Regions from separate parts of the Marinicellulosiphila megalodicopiae genome, predicted to be linked through region 2. Evidence: predicted binding sites of a transcription regulator. Region 2 holds the regulator's gene; each other region holds the start of a gene.
What was found. The regulator LexA, encoded in region 2, represses DNA repair genes until DNA is damaged. The targets are predictions, from matches to a motif close to TACTGTNTANNTANACAGTA.

Region 1: recN (DNA repair protein RecN) is a predicted target of LexA. The motif match lies at 2,532-2,551, and genes of this name have one in related genera.
Region 3: umuD (translesion error-prone DNA polymerase V autoproteolytic subunit) is a predicted target of LexA. The motif match lies at 5,128-5,147, and genes of this name have one in related genera.

The regions. Positions count from the first base shown of each region.
Region 1 covers NZ_AP023087.1:4,059,492-4,066,874, reverse strand. The annotation lists gene TYM08_RS17540 (hypothetical protein) at 1-147, shown strand, start outside; gene TYM08_RS17535 (O-antigen ligase family protein) at 209-1,540, shown strand; gene TYM08_RS17530 (MAPEG family protein) at 1,567-1,965, shown strand; gene TYM08_RS17525 (hypothetical protein) at 2,002-2,406, shown strand; gene recN (DNA repair protein RecN) at 2,592-4,271, shown strand; gene TYM08_RS17515 (NAD(P)/FAD-dependent oxidoreductase) at 4,445-5,677, shown strand; gene TYM08_RS17510 (molybdopterin-dependent oxidoreductase) at 5,684-7,383, shown strand, end outside.
Region 2 covers NZ_AP023087.1:910,603-917,985, reverse strand. The annotation lists gene TYM08_RS03840 (hypothetical protein) at 381-1,319, opposite strand; gene lexA (transcriptional repressor LexA) at 1,927-2,526, shown strand; gene TYM08_RS03830 (DNA polymerase II) at 2,964-5,432, shown strand; gene TYM08_RS03825 (type II secretion system F family protein) at 5,429-6,322, shown strand; gene TYM08_RS03820 (hypothetical protein) at 6,511-6,975, shown strand; tRNA gene TYM08_RS03815 (tRNA-Ser) at 7,191-7,281, opposite strand.
Region 3 covers NZ_AP023087.1:3,171,998-3,179,380, forward strand. The annotation lists gene TYM08_RS13725 (class I SAM-dependent methyltransferase) at 1-616, opposite strand, end outside; gene TYM08_RS13730 (DUF6998 domain-containing protein) at 692-1,345, opposite strand; gene TYM08_RS13735 (hypothetical protein) at 1,424-1,594, opposite strand; gene TYM08_RS13740 (hypothetical protein) at 1,820-3,091, shown strand; gene umuC (translesion error-prone DNA polymerase V subunit UmuC) at 3,407-4,669, opposite strand; gene umuD (translesion error-prone DNA polymerase V autoproteolytic subunit) at 4,674-5,108, opposite strand; gene TYM08_RS13755 (sterol desaturase family protein) at 5,755-6,486, opposite strand; gene TYM08_RS13760 (serine hydrolase domain-containing protein) at 6,679-7,383, shown strand, end outside.

The DNA.
Region 1 (7,383 bases), 1.5 Mb from region 2:
GCACCAGCACCAGCACCAGCACCGGTAGTGGTTCAAAATGTTCAACCACCTGTAACTAATGCGCCGACACCTGTAAGACCAAGACCTTCAAATAGTAATTTTGGTAGCAACAGCAATACTGGTGCAAATACAGCATCACCTAATTAAATTTTAAATTTATTAAAAAAAGAGCCGCAGGCTCTTTTTTTTTACCTAAGAAAACGCATTTATGAATAGTATACAAATAGCAGGTTCGCAGCATTCAACTTGGATGGTCTGGTTGTTGGGTTTGGTTATGGTTTGGTCTCCCATACCACTTGGTAGTAATCGAATTTGGGCTTGGTCTTTATTAGAATTAATAATTTTTAGTCTGATGTTTTTGCATTTAGTTTTATGTTTCATTAAAAAACAAACCATTATTCAAAATCGTTTTACGTTTTATGTTATTAGCGCCCCTGTTTTGTTAGCTGGATTTTTGATGCTTCAATCCGTTTGTGTATTTCAATTTGTGTGTAGTGCTGATGTATATCAAACCCAACAATTATTTTTAAAAACTCTAGGGTTTATTTTTTTTATTATTTTGATTTGCCAATATATATATAATCAAAAAACACTAAGATTATTTTTAGGATTTGTTGTGGTTGCAGGCTGTATTCAAACTACTTATGGATCAGCAATTAATTTATTGGGTATTCAAGAGTCGATTGTATTTGGATTTAATGAAGGTGATCGAGCAAGAGGGTCGTTTGTTTATCAAAATCATTTTGCTAATTATTTGGGTTTGGTTTTGTGTTTGGCAATCGGGTTAATGCTAAGTGAATTAAAAACAGAAAAACAATTACTAAGTGGTAAGGCGCTATTACGTGATTTGCTTGAGATGTTATTAAGTAAAAAATTCATATTGCGTTTGGGTATTATCATTATGATAATCGGTTTGATCTTAAGCCGATCACGAATGGGGAACTCAGCATTTTTTGTTGCGTTTTTTATGGTTTCGATTTTTGCTATTTTTTATTATCGTAAACCGCCAATCACATTAAAGTGGATAGTATTGAGTATATTCATTATTGATATTATTGTGGTGGGAATGTTATTTGGTTTAGAAAAAGTAAAGGATCGAATTGTTGAAACCAGTTTTGCATCTGAAACTCGTGATGAAGTAGTGCGAGATAGTTTGCCAATTATCCAAGAGAATTTTTGGACAGGTACAGGCGGTGGGAGCTTTTATGGTGTATTTCCGTCCTATCAGCCCGAAGAGTATTCCTTGTTTTATGATCATGCACATAATGATTATGTACAATTTGCAGTTGAGTTTGGTGTGCCCATAACAATAATGTTGGGTTTATATTGTTTGTATGCGTTGTTCTTAAACTTTCAAACTATGCGACAGCGTAAAACAAAATTATACCAAGGTGTCGCATTTGGGTGCGCAATGGGTATCATCTATATGCTGATACATATTACGGTTGATTTTAATTTGCAAGCGCCTGCTAATGCATTATTGTTTTTAACGATTATTAGTTTGAGTTTTATTGTGCGTTATATTCCATCTAAAAATTAAATTTAATATTTTAAAAAGGTTTGACTATGTATCAAGAGTATTTTTTAACGTTTGTTGCATTAATTGTCATTGCATTTATTTTTCTTTTGAATGTCTTTATTTTTGATGCAACTTCAATTATCAAAAAACAACAACCAGGATTTCCAATTGAACCTAATCATGAGTCATTTTTATTTAGAAGTCATCGAGCATTAAGTAATTTAAATGAAACACTTTCGTTGTTTTTGATTTTAGCGTTTGTAGGGATTTTGATGCAAGTGAACTCAAATTGGCTGGGTTTCAGTGCGCTGGTTTATTCAATATCAAGATTTTTATATGTTGTTTGTTATTTGTTCAATATTAAATTGATGCGATCTATGTGCTTTGGAATTGGGCTTTTAGCTTTGTGTTGTATGTTCGTTGTTAATGTCTTTTATTTAATTTAGGCGTAGGTAAATGTTGACCTTGATGTGATGGATGGTGTGTCTGACAATATTACAGTTGGGCCAGTAATAAATATGGCGAAATATACCCTAGGTACTGACTCGATATCTTTATTTGGTTTGGGTGCGCGTGGCGAATACTTTATGGATGGCCGTGATGTAAACAGTTTTTATACAGCTGTTGAAATGACTTACGGTACTATTTCAACCGATGTGAGCTCGGTCGATTGTTCATTGTCTAATTTTGATGCCGTTGCATTTGGTGGTTATGCTTGGCGTTGGGATAGCGGTATGAGCGTTAAATTAGGTGGTGGTTTGCGTCAAACCGTTTATTTAGAAGATGCTTATGCTTGTGATGATGGCAGTACAGAAGGTGTTGGTTTTGAAACTGAAGGGATCATCACCGGATTTGGTTTAGATTTTACTGTTGGTAAAAGTTTCTAATAAAGCGTATTTATTAAACATTAACCCAAAAACAACGTGTTTTTGGGTTTTTTTATGCCTGTAGCAAATGCTCATAAGTGAGCTGCATATTTAAAATAAAAATCCCATTGCTTGAATTTTAACTATACTGTATAAATACACAGCTTAAATGCATTGTATTGTTTGTTTAACCAGTGGGATTGATTATGTTAACTCAACTATCTATTCGTAATTTTGTATTGGCTAAGGAGATTTTTCTAGATATTCAGTCCGGTATGACTGCTATAACTGGAGAGACCGGAGCGGGTAAGTCGATTTTATTAAATGCTTTAAATTTGACCTTAGGGGGGCGTGCCGAGCAAGGTATTGTTCGAAATGGCGAGGCGCGTGCAGATGTGTCTGCTAGTTTTGATATCAGAAATCAAACCATCGCTCATAATTGGTTGGTTGAACATGATTTAGATGAACAATTCGATTGCATATTACGCAGAACCATTGCAAAGGATGGGCGCAGTAAAGCGTTTGTAAATGGGCAACCTGTTACTTTGGTGCAGCTAAAAGAAATTGGTTCTATGTTGATTGATATACATAGTCAGCATCAACACCAAAGCTTATTAAAGGCAAGTAATCATAGGCGTCTTCTTGATGATTATGCGGGTAATGATTCCTTGGCAGCTTCTGTAAAAGACACCTTTTATAAGTGGAAAAAAGCCAATAATGAGCTCAATGAATTACTGCAAAATAGCGATGAATACCATGCTATGCGCCAACTTTTGAATTATCAAATTGACGAAATGTGTGAATTAGAATTATCGCCTGAACATATCGAAAAACTAGAAACGATACAAAAATCTCAAAGCCAAATTCAAAACACAATGCTGCATCTAGAGTCTGCGCAAAACATATTAAATGATGAGTCGTTTAATCCAGCGGCAGGTATTGCTCAATGTGAACGTCAAATTCTTCCCTTGTTAAAAATGTATCCCGAATTACAAGACACTCTTGAGTTATTACAAAGTGCGCAAATTCAAATTGATGAATCTTTAAATAATATTGAGCATTTTTCGCAAAATTTAGAAACCGACCCACAGGTGTTATTAGAGACAGAGCAGCAACTATCAACAATTTATGATTTAGCGCGAAAACATGGTGTGAGTGCGGATGCGCTTGAATCTCATTATAGTTTGTTGTGCGAGCAATTAGCGCAATTAGATAGCAGTGATGTGCAAATAACACAGCTTAAACCAAAGGTTTTAAAGTTGCATGAGCAATATTTGAAGCTTTGCAAAAAATTAAATAAATCTCGAATGGTCGCAATTCCTAAATTTAACGAAGCGATTTGCGAGCAGTTATCTTGGTTAAATATGTCAGGTGCACAATTTCGTTGTAAAACAATTAAACTATCAGCTGAACAATATAATGAATTTGGTACTGAGCAAATTGAATTTGAAGTAGCGATTAATGCAGGGCAAGATTTTAAAGCATTGCAAAAAAGCGCTTCAGGTGGTGAGTTGTCACGTATTAGTTTAGCGATTGCTGTGATATGCGCACAACGTAGTTGTGTGCCGACTATGATTTTTGATGAGATTGATATTGGTATTAGTGGGGCGACGGCGCAAATGGTTGGGAAGCAATTAAGTGCGTTAGGAAAGCATGCTCAATTACTATGTGTAACGCATTTGTCGCAAGTGGCAAGTCAGGCCAGTCAACATTGGTTGGTTGAAAAGGCCGAAGTGGCTAATCAAACTATATCGAGTATCCGCTCTTTGGATAAAAAGCAACGTACTCATGAAATTGCGCGAATGATTGGAGGTATTGATATTACAGATCGAACCCTTGCCCATGCTAATGAAATATTAAAATCAAGTTCGGCCAGTTTACAATAAAACAAAGCAAGGTATTAATTTATTGCTTTGTTTTGGTGCGAATCTATCAAAAAGATATTGGTTTTTATTGAAATGTTTAATGTAGGTTGTTGATTCTAAAAGGGAAAAGTACGATTTTAACGAATGGCTTGATATTTGCTTAATTATTTTGTTTAGACATTTAAATCAGTCCAATGACCCCAAAAATCAACACATTACCTCATTTAGTTATTATCGGAAATGGCATGGTGACAGGCCGTTTTTTAGATGAAATGATGAAATTACATACGAATCAATATCGAATCAGCGTCATCAGTGCCGAAGGATATGGCAGTTATAATCGAATCATGCTTTCAAGTATTTTGGCCAAAACTGCCTCTGTGGACTCAATTATTCAAAAAGATGAAGCATGGTATCAAAATAATGGAATTTCACTAATACTAGGTCAGAGCGCTAAACACATCAATCCAGTGTCCAAAGTGATTACTTTGTTTAATGATCAGCGCGTTGAGTATGATCAATTAGTGATTGCAACGGGTTCACGAGCCAGTCAAATACCTGCACAAAACCTCCACCTTAAAAATATTATCTTTTTTAGAACAATCGAAGACACTCACAAAATACTGAATCAATGTGAATGTAGTCAAAATGCATTGGTTGTAGGTGGTGGACTGTTGGGGTTAGAGGCGGCTTATGGTTTAGCGCAGCAAGGAGTGAAGGTAACGCTATTACACAGAAGCGGATGGTTGCTTAATCGACAGTTGGATAAAATTAGTGGCGACATGCTTAAATCCATAATGCAAAAAATGAATATCACGTTTCGTTTGCAAGATGAGGTTGATTCATTTTTAGGTGATGAAGTGTTGCAGTCAGTTAAATTTAAATCAAAAGAAGTTGAAGCTTTTGATTTAGCGATTATTGCAACGGGAATTACCCCAAATAGCGAGATTGGCATTCAAGCTGGTTTGAAAGGTAATCGGGCCATTCAAGTAGACGATTACATGCAAACCAGTGATCCCTGCATCAGTGCAATTGGTGAATGCATTGAGCATGATGGCCAAACATTTGGGTTGGTCGATCCATTGTGGCGCCAAGCAAAAACCTTGGCGTATCGCTTATTTAAAAATGAAAAAAATGCATTTATCCAACAAGATATTGCCACTAAATTGAAAGTATCTGGTGTGCAGTTATATTCTGCAGGGCAGGTTGAAACAAAAGATAACTATGCTGTTTGCGTACAGGACGATCAAGAATCGGTGTATCGTAAATTAATCATTCAAGATAATAAAATTATTGGTATTGTGTTATTTGGCGATGTATCAAGTGGGCCATTTTATTTTGATTTAATGCAGCAACAACAAGATATTTCTAAGCTTTTACCTAATTTAATATTTGGCGAACAAGCTTTAAATTTAGAAGATAAGTAGTTTTATATGAGTATTATAGCAACTGATTTTATCGCTAATACAACCTGCCCATATTGTGGTGTAGGTTGTGGTGTGAGTGTAAATAAAAAAGACAATCAAATAACTGTTAAAGGTAATGCGGATCATCCGGCAAACTTAGGGCGATTATGTGTAAAGGGTTCTTCGTTACATGAAACTTTAGTAAATGATAACCGATTAGTGACACCTAAAATTCATGGTGAAGAAGTATCTTGGGATCAAGCACTTACTTTTACATCAGATAAATTTAAAAAAATCATTAATAAACATGGCAGTGATGCGGTTGCGTTTTATGTTTCTGGACAATTGTTAACTGAAGATTACTATGTTGCCAATAAATTAATGAAAGGCTTTTTGGGTTCTGCCAATATTGATACGAATTCGCGTTTGTGTATGTCATCTGCTGTAGTGGCGCATAAACGTGCTTTTGGTAATGATGTGGTACCTGGTTGCTACGAAGATTTTGAAGAGGCTGAGGTCATTGTTTTTGTTGGATCAAATGCTGCCTATGCACATCCAATTATTTTTCAAAGAATAGTAAAAGCACAAAAACAAAAAGGGACAAAAATTGTTGTGATCGACCCTCGTCGTACTGCAACTTGTGAAGTGGCAGATTTACATTTACCGATTGCATCAGGATCGGATGCTTATTTCTTTAATGGATTACTTGCCTATCTTTATCAAAACGACTACATAGATGAGGTGTTTATTCAAAATCATTGCGATGGATTTGATGATGCAATCAGTGCTGCTATGGTTGAAACTGCCAATATTGAAGATGTTGCATTAGCTTGTAAGGTGAATGCAAAAGATATTCAGACGGCATTTGAGTGGTTTGCTCAAAATCCAAAAGTCGTGACTATTTTTTCTCAAGGGATTAATCAATCTGCTACTGGTACTGACAAAGGCAATGCCATTATCAATTGCCATTTAGCCACAGGTAAAATTGGAAAGCCTGGTGCAACACCTTTTTCAATTACTGGACAGCCAAATGCAATGGGTGGTCGAGAAGTGGGTGGGTTAGCCAATCAACTTGCCGCTCATATGGATTTTGCAAATCAAAGTGATGTGCAGTATGTAAGTGATTTTTGGCAAGCTCAAAATATGGCATCCAAACAAGGCTTAAAAGCCATTGATATGTTTAATGCAGTGAACGATGGAAAAATTAAAGCAATATGGATTATGGCAACCAATCCTGTTGTCAGTATGCCTAATGCTGATTTTGTTAAACAAGCTTTGCAAAAGTGTGAGTTAGTAGTTGTCAGTGATTGTATGAGTAATACAGATACTGCAAAACTGGCAGATGTATTATTACCTGCATCAACATGGTCTGAAAAACAAGGGACAGTTACCAACTCTGAAAGAAGAATTTCATTACAAAAAGGATTTATTGAGCCTCCAGGGCAGGCAAAACATGACTGGGAAATTATGTGTGACTTTGCGAAAAAAATGGGTTTTGGGGAGGCGTTTGATTATAAAGATAGCCATGAAATTTTTGTAGAGCATGCAAAATTATCAGGAATAAATAGCTCTAAAAATAACGCGTTTGATATTTCTAATTTAGAAACTATCAGCAAAGAAGAGTATTTAAATTTCAAACCTATTCAGTGGCCTGTAACCAAACAGCTGCCTAATGGGCAAAAAAGAATGTTCTGTGATGGGAAGTTTTTTACAGATAACGGCAAGGC
Region 2 (7,383 bases):
ATTTTGTTGCTGGTGATAGTTGCGTGTAAGAGGACTAATTGTAATCTCGCAAACTTTAAAAAATCCTAAAAACATCCACTTTTTCAGCAAAAAATATCAGTGTCGGGCCCAAAATTCCACACCGACACAACAAGGACAACAAGGACAACAAGGACAACAAGGACAACAAGGACAACAAGGACACACTCTTTAGAGTATTAATTTAGATATGATATTTAGCTTAAAACTCGAATTGATTTAATTTTGTAAATTTGGACTGGAATGCAGAAATGGCACTGCTTCGTATTATTGGCCATTGAAATTAAATGCTAAGGCTTATTTCTTTTAGGAGTTTGCTTACTCACGGATTTGAGTAAGCTTTTTTAATTATTGAATACTGATTAATCACGCGCCAATTCATGTAACGGCAGGCTGGATTTTATATCAGGCATTCCTTCAAGAAAAACCACGTTGGGTTGGAAATTTTTATAAGCGAGAAATATGTATTCATTCCAATAATTAGTGCTTAAACCATATTTCATGATTTCATTATAAGACGCAACACTTTGTTTTTGTTTAGTGTTTTTCATATTTCTTTCAAAAAAATCTAACCAATTTTTTTCGACTTGATGATCGTCTTGATTCTGATTTCCAAGTACATAAGGGGTGGTAAAAACAACACTGTAATCAATATGATCAAATAACGCTGGGAAAATTCGAGCCAGCCAAATTTCACCTGATCGACCATTATAACCTGAAGGGCAAATTACTTTGATTTCTTTATTGGTGACTAATTCTTTTAAATTAATGAACTTGCCTGATTGTCCTAAATGTTTATAAATCCCCATTGATGATGATTGCATTTTCTCAAAAATATCAATATAGCTGTTATCGGCATTGATAAATTTACAAAAATCCGTAGCGACGGTGCATAACGTTTCTTTTTTTGCCCCCTGTGTACTTAAGTCAAACGCACCCCAGCATGTAAAATAAGATTTTGTGATGGGGCTACTAGGTGGCCCTGATGGTAAATATTCATCAACGGCATGAGCGTAGGGGGCTGTTAATTTTTCAAGTGATGGAAATTGACCAACTTGCTCAATGAGTACAGAAAGTTGGTTTTGGGCATACATATACAAGGCATGCAATGGATCTAAATCGCTTAGTTGTTTTTCGCTGACGATGCTTTTTTGATATTGCTCTGCAGTAAACTTCCCTTCTTGCCATTGTTGGATGTGGGTAATTTTGTTTTTTAATTGTGTTGCTGCTGATTCAATCAACTTTCGTGCAATTGGGCCTCGGCCTGTAAATCGCTTTTGTACTTTTTTATTTTTTTTCATAATTTTATTTTATACCAGATATGCAGAAATTGATGGATTAGGTAAGAGTTGGGTAAGGATTGAGTAAATGCCGTGATTATACTTTTTATGCTCCACAACGTAAATATTGGGTAGCTGCTCATGACAAATTTAAAAGAGACACTCATTTAAATTTATAAGATATTTCTAGAGCTTATCAACCCTACTTCCAAATTAGAAGCTTGATGTATTTTTAAGAAAATCCAAACACCCACCCTTAAACATTTTTAATTAATAGCCTTTAATATCAAGGCTTTTAGTGAGTTGTAAAAATTAAATTTGTCCGAAAATCGATGGCCTTTTTCGGACAGGATTGTAATTGTTAATCAAAATAAAATGTTGAGCTAGCAACTAACCCAATTAACAAACATTCAACTTCAAAGAAATTACTATTTCTTAAAACTATGAATTTCACACTCAGACTCATTTGGCCAAACTTGTTGTTTATCCACACCATAGTTTGAGCAGGTGGCCAAACTATAATGTGGCACACACTTAACCAGCAACAAACTCAAATCCTATGTTTACATCACCAGATTACTGTATATACTTACATCAATGTATATACTCACAGTCTTTTGGAGCTTTTATGATCAAACTTACTACTCGTCAACAGCAGGTTTTGGATTTAATTAAATCCAGTATTGAAGAAACCGGTTTTCCTCCTACTCGCGCTGAGCTTGCGACGACTTTAGGTTTTAAGTCTCCTAATGCCGCAGAGGAACACATTAAAGCCCTTGCGCGTAAGGGAGCAATTGAGATTTTACCGGGCGCTAGCCGTGGTATTAAGATTGTTGAAAAAGATAAAGGCTTGCCGATTGTTGGTAGTGTGGCAGCAGGTTCGCCTATTCTGGCCACTGAGCATATTGATGAGTATTTGAATTTGCCCGGTAATATGTTTTACCCAAGCGCCGATTACTTGTTGCGTGTACAGGGTATGAGCATGAAAGATATTGGCATTTATGAAGATGATTTGATTGGTGTACATAAAACCGATCGCATTCGAAATGGTGATATTGTGATTGCGCGTATTGATGAAGATGTAACGGTTAAGCGCTACGAACGTAAGGGCAATGTGATATATCTGCACCCAGAAAACGAAGAGTTTAATGTGATTGAAGTGGATACAACTTCTTGCCATTTTGAAGTGGAAGGGGTGTATGTAGGCGTTATCAGACGCCAAGTCTAACCAGATCACACCAAACTTTGCACATTACTGCGTTTAAAAAATGATTAAAAACTTGTCTGGAACAAGCTTTAACGACGAATAGTCGGCCCTCAAGGCGAAACATAGGATGTGCTGAGTATTTACACTTAAACTCACATTTTTTAGCCTTGCCCTGTACAAAGTTTGGCGCAAGCTGAATTGGTGGAGATACTAAGTATTTACAGACTACTTAACTTAGAGGCAAACTCACATTTCTTGGCTCGAACTGCACAAATTTAATGACAATTAAAATTAGTAGCAAAATAAACTGAATTCGCTTAGGCTCAGCTACAATAGGCTCAGCTACAAGATGTTACTTAACCGCAAATAATTCGTTATTTTGCGGTTTTATTATTTATGGGTTAATGATTTTTCTGTTAATCTGTTTTTATTTGTCCATTTAAAAATAGAGGTGTGTTTTGTCTAATATTCTGTCTGGTTTTTTATTGCAAAAATCTTGGCAAGATATTAACGAGCAATTGGTGTTAACCTTTTATTTCAAAACTCATGACCAAGTGGCCAAAGTAATCATCGATGATGAGAAGCCTTTATTTTTTATTGAGCAGCAACATTCACAACAAGCCTTTGATATTATCTCCCGAGTATTACCCAACAAACAAAGCTGGTCGATTAAACCGGTTGAGTTACAAAGCTTTCATTTTAATCCGGTTTGCGCCATCTATTTTAATAGTCAAAAGCAGATTTACCTTGCTAGACAAGCATTAAGCTCTGCTGATATTCAAACATTTGAGTCTGATGTTAATCCTGCGTCACGATATTTAATGGAGCGTTTCATTCACGCAAGTGCGATGATTCAATGTAATGAAGCACAACCTTCTGCTAATAAGTTCAGGCCAAGCAAATCCCATCCTAATTTTTCTGTTATTCATAATCCAAAATTAAAATCTGTGGATCATTTTGATCACATTGAGTTTTGTGTGATGTCTTTAGATATTGAGACTTCCATTGTGGATGAACGCTTACTATCGATTGCTTGTACCAGCTATCAGTACCCTAATAATTTAAGTTTGCAACGTGATGTATTTATTTTATCGACACCTAAGTTTTCAACTGATGATGAATACATTCATATTTGTTTGGATGAAGCGCAGCTATTACGTGAATTTGTGGCTTATTTTTTATCGGTTAATCCCGATATTATTATTGGCTGGTCCGTTGTGGATTTTGATTTTAATTTTTTACAAAATAAATCCAAACAGTTTAATGTGCCTTTAAATCTTGGGCGAAACCAAGAAACCATTGTTTGGCAAAGTAGACGTGACGATGACAGCAAACGATTAATCATTGAAGGTCGCGTGGTAGTTGACGGCATTGATGCTTTAAAAAATACAACCTACCAACTAAATAAATACTCGCTAGATTTTGTTGCCAATCACTTTTTAGGAAAAGGTAAATTAATTGATCACCCTGAGCAACGCGCTTTAGAAATTGTGCGTTTATTTGAAGATCAAACCGATGATTTTATTGCTTACAACATTGAAGATTGCGATTTGGTTTGGGAAATTTTTATTAAGGCGGATTTATTTGGTTATTTGTTTCAGCGCGAACAATTAACAGGACTGCCATTAAATCGATTAGGCGGCTCCGTTGAAGCGTTTGATTATCGTTATTTACCTTTATTACATCGCAAAGGATTTGTAGCACCTAATACACCAATTGATCCTGAAGGTGTGGGTAGCCCTGGCGGTTATGTGTTTGATTCGATTGCGGGTTTGTATCAAAATATTTTAGTGTTTGATTATAAAAGCCTTTATCCAAGTATTATTCAGACATTTAAAGTCGATCCATTAGGGTTAGCCGTTGCACAAAACGATTTAAAACTGTCGGCTAACTATGACCAACAAGAAACCATTATTGATGACAAACACAATTACATCGCAGGATTTAACCAAGCGGTTTTTAATAAAGGCAATCAAATACTGCCCGAGTTAATTACTCAACTTTGGGCTGCGCGTGATGATGCAAAAGCAAATAAATTATCTGCTCGCTCTCAAGCTATCAAAATTATTATGAATTCTTTTTATGGTGTTTTGGGTACTCCAGGATGTCGATTTTTTAATCATCAGTTACCCAGCTCCATAACATTGCGTGGTCATCAAATTTTAACTGAAAGTAAACGTTGGTTTGAACAAAAAGGCTTACAGGTTATTTATGGGGATACAGATTCTATTTTTGTGCATTTAAGTCAGCCTTGTGCCGACATTACTGAATATGCACAATCCTTACAAAATGAATTAAACCAATATTGGCAAGATGCGTTACAACAACGCCACCAAATACAAAGTCACTTAGAGTTAGAATTTGAAGCGCATTATCAGCATTTTGTCATGCCAAGAATTCGTGGTATGGAAAAAGGCAGTAAAAAACGCTATGCCGGTTTAAAACATGGCGAACATACTGCCGATGATATTATATTTAAAGGATTAGAGGCTGTTCGCAGTGATTGGACAGAAGTTGCACAAAAGATGCAACGACAGTTATTCTTTTTGGTATTTACGGATCAAGATAAAATACAAGAACTGCTGCAAACGTTAATTATTCAGCTTAAAAATAAAGAGCTAGACAGCCAGTTATTATTTAAAAAACGTTTACGTAAACCATTAAGCGAATTTACTGCAATGATTCCGCCACATATACAGGCAATATTGAAGCTTCCTTTAACAGAACAAGCTAAATACCAGCGCGGCAGCCCAATTGAATATGTCATGACACTCAATGGACCCGAAATTTTTAATTACAGCAAGTCGCCATTAAACTATGATTGGTACATTGAAAAACAAATACAACCGATCTGCGATGATGTTTTACAATTTATTGGTAGTAACTTTGAACAAACCCTATCGTTTCAAGGACAGTTAAATTTATGAAAAAGAATATTTTTAGAGATTTAGGCACATTAATGAGCGCAGGAATGGATCCTGCCAGCGCTATTAAAAAACTGGCAAGTATTTCAACGCACCCACAACAATTTAAAGATGCAGCTAAATATATTGATCAAGGCAAAAGTTTGTCTGAAGCATTATTTAAATATGAGTTAATCAGTAAAGAGCAAGCAAGCTGGTTACATGCCGCTGAAAGTTGCGGACAAACGGATCAAGCACTACAAACCATTGAGCGCGCACAAACCAAACGAGAGAGCCGACTTAAATTGGTTAAAGGTAAATTACTGTATCCTCTATTTATATTACTGGTTGCCATACTTTCTACAGCAGCGGTGGATTTGTTTAGTGATCAGCCTGCAATGAATGTGTTTTTTATGATTGGATTAAAGCTTGGTGTCATTTATTTTATTACTAAGATTTTTTTTAGCTTATTAAAAAAAGACGTATTTTATTGGTTAACCAAACTGGACAGTCATCAAAAAAATAAAAAATATCAACTGTTTTTTGATCAGATTTGCATCAGCAGTTTATATTACCTTAGCCAAAGCTCCGTTGATTACGCCACAGCCTTTAAGTTAATTGCTAACTACATGACATCTAAAGAGCTTAAACAAAAGCTATTAAAGGCAAGTTCGCTTTGCCAACAAGGTATTAGTATTTCACAAAGTATTATTAAAGCGGACTTACCTGCGTCTTATCAGTGTCAGCAATTATTATTAACGGCCGAGTCTACAGGCGATTGGCACAGTACGATGGGCGTGTATTTGGACAATAACCAAAAATACATTGATGACATTTTGATGGATTGGGTAAAACTTCTACAAAAAGGATTATTTGTGATTGCCGCAAGTGTTGCGCTTAGTGTCATTTTATAAGCGTGTCATTAATAAGTTGTTTAAATTAAACCTAAGTTATCTACCACTGTATATACACTTACACCTACTTATGAAAAACATGTATGAAAAACATGGATATTATTTTAAAATTTAATGGATAACTAAAAATTCTGGACTATAGTTAACATCGCCTCAAGGTGAGGCCATTTATTAATTTGGAAGGTACAATGAAATCTACAAACGCACTATTATATTACTTCAAAGGCAGTCAAATCATTACTGGTGAACATATTATTGAAAGCACAGATTTAAATAACGGACTATTTGGAAGAAAAAAAGGCTTTGCACTTGTTACTAATTTACGAGTATTTATTTACCCAACAGGCAATGCCAATAAAGAAACAATCATTGAATGCAAACACATTACAAATTTGTTTTTTCAACAAAAGAAAAATATTCACCTTATCCAATTAGAGTATCGTGGTCGCTTAATTGAAATAGCCACTAAGGATAAAAAAGCAAGTTTAGAATTCCTACATGCCATTGAAATTTATAGACAAAATAAACTATCTACAACATTACCTGCACACCAACAAACTAAATTAAAAGCGATGATCAAACTTTGGCAAAGTAGTACATTAAATGATGCACAATATGACAAAGAGCGTAATTTAATTTTAAACTGCGCATAACTTAAAAAACCACAAAACCCATTATAATAACCGCGAATTGCAATATAGGATTCGAGATAAAATTATGATGGGTATTTTTTTGGGCGAACGAAAAAAATAGAATATTAAAAAGAATTATTTAGGAAGTTTTTGGATTTGACATGGATTTAACAAGATGCGAGTTACTCGCCATTTTTATATTAACCTTTATGAATCAATAGGTTAGAAAATAAAAATGGCGGAGGGGAAGAGATTCGAACTCTTGGAGAGCTATCAACCCTCGCTGGTTTTCAAGACCAGTGCTTTCGGCCACTCAGCCACCCCTCCGCAGAAGAGATGCGTATATTACGGATAATTTTTTTCATGTCAAACATTTTTTTATAAACTATTGAAATTTATAATGTTTTTTCAGTTTTCTCCTATTATTTT
Region 3 (7,383 bases), 2.3 Mb from region 2:
TCGCCAACCAAGGCTGCTGCTCTAAAGGTAAACCTTGAGGGCGATAATAGTGACTCAATACTTCAAAACCCGCTTCATTCAAACAGGCACTCGCCTCTTCAAACTCAATATAATTACCATAACGCCCATTATTCATACCCTCACCACTACCACGTGGATTAGAGCTAAACAAAATTCCACCTGGTTTTAAACTGTCTTTTATTTGAGTCAATACGTTAACCAACGATTGTTTAGGCACATGAAACAACGACGCATTGGCAAACACGCCATCAAATTGATTTCGAGGTAAATCCAACTCTAAAAACGACTGATTTAGAATCTCACAACCTGTCAATTCACGCGCCATGTCACAAAATTCAAGACTGCCATCAAGCCCCACAACCCTGTGACCTAACGATTTAAAATAACTTACATCTCGACCCGGTCCACAGCCAAAATCTAATATGTCTAACTTTGCGCCCGCATCAAACTGAGTCAACAACGCTGCGTAGTTTTGCGTCACATCATGATCTTTTGTGCCCTGCCAGAATGATTGTGCATTTTGGTTGTAATGACTTAATGTAGTTTGGCTCACCATATTAAGCTGGCTGTCTGAGAGTGTGAGTGTCTTTTTCATAAGTTCTCTAAAATAAGGTACAGATTAAATATTGTCATTAAACAGTTCTATGAGTTGCTGTAACGTAACGCTTTATTAAACAATGGAATTAATGATGATACTTCCTAAAGTACGAGTATTATGTTTATTCCCATTTGCGTTTAAAATTGAAACATTTAAAAAAGAAGCTATCTCTCTTAACACCGGCTTAGCAGGAATCATCATTTCGTCATTTTTATAAACAACAATACTGCCATTTTCATGTTCAACTAACTTATAATTTTTATATTTTGCTTCTTTTACAACTGGTATATTTTCTAAATCAATATTCTTTCTGTCGCTTTTTAAGAGTTTGCTGTAAGCAATTTTATCTTTATGCATCAGCGCTTTAGCGTTATCAATTGAAGCATCAAGTAATACTTCAATTTCAAGATCTTCGTTAATTCGCATAATCATTACACGATCAACAAATTCAAGAGTATTTGAATTAAACTTAGCACTGCCTCCTGACGTCATTGCTGTCGTTTTGACACTTATGCGTTCACCAATACTTGAAACTACGTCATATCCTTTTTCATTAGTATTGGGCGCCATCTGACCATTGGTAATAACACAGGAATACAATTCACCAATACGACCTACTAAATGTCTTATTTCTGTGGCAGCAATCCCAAACACCTCTACCTCTTGTTGTAGCATACTAAGGTTATTTGCAAGAGATTGAATGGTTTGCATCTGATTTAAAGCCATGTTTATTTATTCCTAGAATGATAATCAATGTTTAACTTGTCATGCACATATATGAGTACGAGTTCAGTAATCATTGTTTTAATCGTTCTTTTCGATACTGATCGTTATGTTTTTACTTGTTCCAGCAAACCATTTTTGTACATACAAAGACCCCACAATTGGCGCTTTGCCTTCTTCGGGTACTTCTTTATAACGTACGCTGTTTTTGGTTTCTTTTTCGAACTCGAATTTTACTTTTGTTTGGGACATGGTTGCTCCTGTTAACTACTTGTCGTTTTAATGCTTGTTATGATTAGAGGAAATTAAGAATTGGATAATACCATTCAATATTTAGCATAACCATATAGAGTTTGATAACGATTTAAGGACACTATATCATTCATCGAAATAATTATTTTTACAGCACACAAACAAGTCAGCATCACATTAATAGCAATCTGCATTGTTTACAAATAACTTCCATAGGACATCAACATGAGTGGTATTGATTCAGCATTTGCACATTTAAAGTTTTACACCCTTTATATCCAGCCTAATAATATGAGCATGTCTTATTTCGAACCCAATGCCCATACAGAAGCCACGCAACAACTGTTAGAAGTGAGCATTCCTTTTGTAAAACTAATTAATGCATGGCTGACCACTCAAAATATTGAATTAACCTGTGATACTCAGCCTGAATGTTTAACCCAGATTGATCTTACTGAGTGTATTCAAACATTGAGTCAAGACATTCAACTTGGCGGTCAATTTAAAATCAATTTAAAAAGCCAAACACCAATAGATGCTGAACAGACTAATTCGTTAGCCGTAGATTTATGCACTTATATTCAAAACAATTATTCAAAACTAATACAAAGTGATGGCGGTTATTACCAACTCAATGACTATTACGTAAAACCAAAAGCAGTGTCTAAGCAATTCAACTCATTTAATATGACAACCATATCCTATTGGATTTCAACGGATTTAAAAGAAGCTTGGAATCTACAAGTCCAGCAAAATATTGAGCGATCAAGTGAATTTATTAGTACAATCATTAATCAGCTAAAAGAAAGATTATCAATCAAAATTTGTGCACAGATGGATGAAACGCTGACAAGTGTCGAGCAAAAAGATTGGTTAAGTTTTGACTGTTACTTTGAAAACATCAATGTCAGCGGATATTTTAATGAAATATCGGATTATTTTTGGCAAGACTTTCGCGAGCTAATTGCACATAAAATCAATCAAGGAGCTTACGACAATCACATTATTCAATCATTACCACAAACGACGATCGACTATTTTAAAAACAACAAAGATCAAATTATTTTGTCTCCCAAGCAAAGAATAGAATTAAGATCGAATCTTGTCATGCTTAAGCAGAATTTTTCCGACACGTTTAAACCCTTTGATATCGAAGCCAACTTTAATATCAATACCGACATTGAATATATGGAGTATTTACAATATTTCATTAAGTTTTCAGATCACATAAATAACATGACAGCCTTCGACACTGAATTTGGTAATAAGCTAAAAACACACAATGTTAAAAGCATCAGTTTAATGCCATTAACAACTTTAAGCTCATTAGCCCACCCTTTTACAATGAGGGCAAGTTATGAAATACAGATCAACCAATCAACTTACTCTACAAGCCCGATTGATTTTCATAATGATTTGGAACAAGGTTTATTTGAACATTTTAAAACATCCGTAGAAAAATGGATTGATATAGAAAAAGTAAAAAGTATTCACTGATATTCATAGATTTTGGCGTTGTACTTTCCATTACACATTACAAGTTTTCTACTGTAATGATATTGTAAATATTTAATTTTAAAAAAATAGATACTAAAAAAATAGACACTAAAAAAATTAAATTATTATTATCCATGCTAAATTATTAATTTACAGCAACAAAGTTTTTGTTACTGAGTGCATTCAAAATTTTATCAATTGAGTTGCTGTTAAATACGTTTTGACTGTTATTTTAAAAATATTAATGCCTGTGGTTATCTTAATGAAATATCCGTCTACTGTATTGATTTACACCTTTCTTATTTTGTTTTCTATTTAACGCACCCAAGCCAAGTCACTCCATCTTGTTGTGTACGCAGGGGAAAGCATTTGCTGTTTCATGCTCCAACCTTTTTGTAATCCTTCTGCGGCAAAGCTTACTTTTCCAATGCCTGTTTGATTAATTTCATCTAATACTTTCATCAAATTTGGGTGGCGTGTTTTTTGCGTAGTAGGCTCAAACAAATCTTCTTGGTGAATCACTTGTCCATAAAAATCGCAAATCATCACCCCTGCTTTGGCATAACGATATCCATCACGCCAAATTCTGGGTAATAGTTGACTAACCAATTCAATAAAATCTCGTGTATCGTCACTGGCAATTTGCAGTTTTCCTGTAATGGAATTGGCGTATTGTTTGTCGTTTTTAGAAAGTGCGCTGGTACGTAACGAAATACTGATCACTTTTGCGCTTTGTTTTTCTTGGCGTAATTTTTCTACTGCTCTTACGGTATAACTGCACATTGCTTCGCGCATAGATTGATAATCCAATACACGTTCACTAAACGAGCGACTGCATATTATTTGTTGTTTCGTATTAGGCACCTCATCAAGCTTGAAACACACAATACCGTTTAATTCTGATATGGTTTTTTCGATATTCACTGAAAATATTTTTCGCATCAATTTAGGATCACTATCGGCTAAATTTTTTGCAGTATAAATTCCAATATCGTTAAGCTTTTTTGATATTTTCCGCCCGACTCCCCACACATCTTTCACCGCAACCAAAGCCAATAATTTTTGAATTCTTTTTTGGCTGTCAAGGTATACCACTGATTTTGTAGCCGGGTATTTTTTAGCAGCATGGTTAGCTAATTTTGCCAATGTTTTAGTCGGTGCGATTCCTACGCAAACAGGTAACCCTACGTGTTTATAAACGGTGTGTTTAATTTGCAAACCAAACTCGGTGATGTCACTATTTTTTTCAAACCCGTTTAAATTTAAAAACGCTTCATCAATGGAATACACTTCTACTTCACAGGCCAGCTCTTCTAAAGTTTGCATCACTCGTGCTGATAAATCCGCATACAATGGATAATTTGAAGAAAAACACACAATACCGTGTTTTTGAATAAGGTGACGCAACTTAAAAACCGGTTGCGCCATGTTTATATTTAATGCTTTTACCTCCGCCGAACGCGCAATAATACAACCGTCGTTATTTGAAAGTACCGCTATGGGTGTGTACTTTAAATCGGGACGAAACAATCGCTCACAAGAGGCATAAAAATTATTGCAATCTACCAACGCAAACATATTGTTATTGCTTAACTAAATTGCGTAACACATTTGTGACCACGCCAAATATTTCTAAATCCGCCCCTTGTGGAATCACAATTGGGCTATATTTTTTATTACGCGGCATTAACTTTAATACAGGTTTTAAACACAGCTGTTTAACAGTGAGTTCGCCCTCAAATCCAGCAATCACAATTTGGTTATGTAACGCGGTTAATGATCGATCCACCACAAGAATATCCCCCGTATAAATACCAGCCTCAATCATTGAATCCCCTTGCACACGCACAAAATACGTAGAAGCAGGATGCTCAATGCAAAGCTCATTTAAATCCAATCTTTGTTCAATATAATCTTGAGCAGGCGATGGAAAACCTGCAGATATACGCTCTAAAAACATTGGCAATTTTAACGCAGGCAAAGACGAATCCGCCCTGCCAAGTACCCAGACACTCATACTTGCCCCTTTTTACATATACTGGATGGATATACAGTATATATTCTTTTTTAGGATTTGCACCAGAGATTTTGTCAATTAATGTGAACAAACTTTAGTTGTATCCATTCAACACAATCCGTAATTACTCAAATTGTGCTCGCCATGATGCTTAGTTGATCAAGTGCAGCACAGCCTAATACTCATCTTTGCTCATTTCAAAAAGCGCAAGTAAGGACTCAGGATGTTGATACAATTGCACTGGCAAGGCTCTTTATTATGCTTCTGGGGTGCTGGATTTTTTGAGAAAAACGATTGTGACCTACTCTTATTGATAATCGCTATATTTACAATGCATAGATGATACGTGCTCGGGATGCATTTTTTTAGTGAGGTATGAGGTCGAGATTTGAGCTCGTTGTTTTTAAAAAGAATGCTAACTGCCTTCGTCATTTTCAACTGATTTATCGTTGGAGATCCAGCGGCTTTTGTTTGTGCTTGATGGTTAAAAGTGGCTGCTTTTTTATCCATTCTACTCGTCATCTTCATCGGCTTAATCGTTGGAGATCCAGTGGCTTTGGTTTGTGTTTAATGATTAAAAGTGGATATCCTTTTTGGTTTTATTTTAGGTTTACTAAGCAGAGTAATCTAACAGCTGAATTAACGATTACTTATATTTTGTTTTAAATAACCGATCTAACAATTGATTAGTAAATCCATAATTTTTATTACCAAGTTCATGATGATATTGATGAAACTTAGTAAATACATTCAAGTGATTAACAATTTTCACTTTAAAGTAAAAATCAAAATTTGAATGAATCATAATACTAAACACCATCCCAATAATATGTAAAGTCAAAGCTACACCTAAGCTCAAGGAAAACATAAACATAAAAAGTGGTGCACTGCAGGCAATTAAAAAAGCCTCAATAGGATGTACACTATAGGCAGTCCAAGGTGTGACTGTCATTGAACGATGGTGAACACCATGCGCCTTTCTAAAGGGTTTGAAATGCAATACTCTGTGAACAAAATAAGAATACACTTCATAAAACACTGAAAACATCACGACTTGCAACACAAAATCTATTATTGAGCTTGGCCAAACATCTACGTGCCATATTCGAGTTAACAAACTTAAAGCAGCAAAAATAAAACAAGCCAACATTCCATTTTTAAACTCAAATTTCTTTTGGCCATCTTTTAACGGACGCTTATCAATGTATTCACCAAACCCGACTGCTTTATTTAAATAGTGTGTGAGCCAAGTAATGCAAAGCGCGCAGATGATAAACACCCCCATATTCACCAGCGTCGACATAGCCAAAGCAATCAGCCAATGTGTATGCACCCAAAAGTTTAATAGCTGATTGATTGTTGATAGAATTGTTTGCATGCTTATTTACTTGTCTTATTAAGGAGTAAGGTCTAAAGGGTATGATAAACCTTCATTAGGATTGTGCAATGGTCTGTGTTAAATGTCATGTACTTTTGAATCAGTTGCTGTCATCTACGTTTTAACTTATTCTGAGACTACAAATCGATCTACACTGGTCGATAAACAAAGTATAAACAGGAGCTTAATACTATGAATTTTCAATTAAAAAATTTAAAAAAGCAGTCGTTATTAAAAAAGACACTGATTTCATTTGGTTTATTAGGCTGTATTTTAGGTGCACAGGCACAAAATCAATTACCTAACTTTAAAAGTGAATTTGGAAAAATAACAGGTGATATGCCCGGCTGTGCTGTGGGAATTATCCTTGACGGTAAATTAATTCATGAACAGTATTACGGTATGGCCAATATCCAGTACAACGTGTTAAACGATAAAAAAACCCAATTTAATATGGGCTCAATCAGTAAACATATTACTGCAGCGGTAATATTCAGATTAGAAAAAGATGGCGTAATAAACACAAACGACACGCTAATAAAATATTATCCAGATGGCCCAGCATGGTTTGATAAAATCACTTTATCTCATTTGATTGAACATAAAAGTGGTTTACCCGATTATGTAAATGATCCAGTGATGACTACAGAGTTATTTAAAGCCATAGGTCAAACACCCGAAATCACAAGTGCATTGCTAGTGGGGTTACCCGTTACACATGAACAAATTGTTAAAGCGGTTCTACAAGAACTAAATAACTTTCCTTCACCCACTTTTGAGCCTGGCACTTATGCGACTTATAGTAATACTGGGTATTTATTTTTAGGCGATATTATTAACATCGCTACAGGAAAAGATTTAAACCATTGGGCAAATCATTATATTTTTGAACCCAAT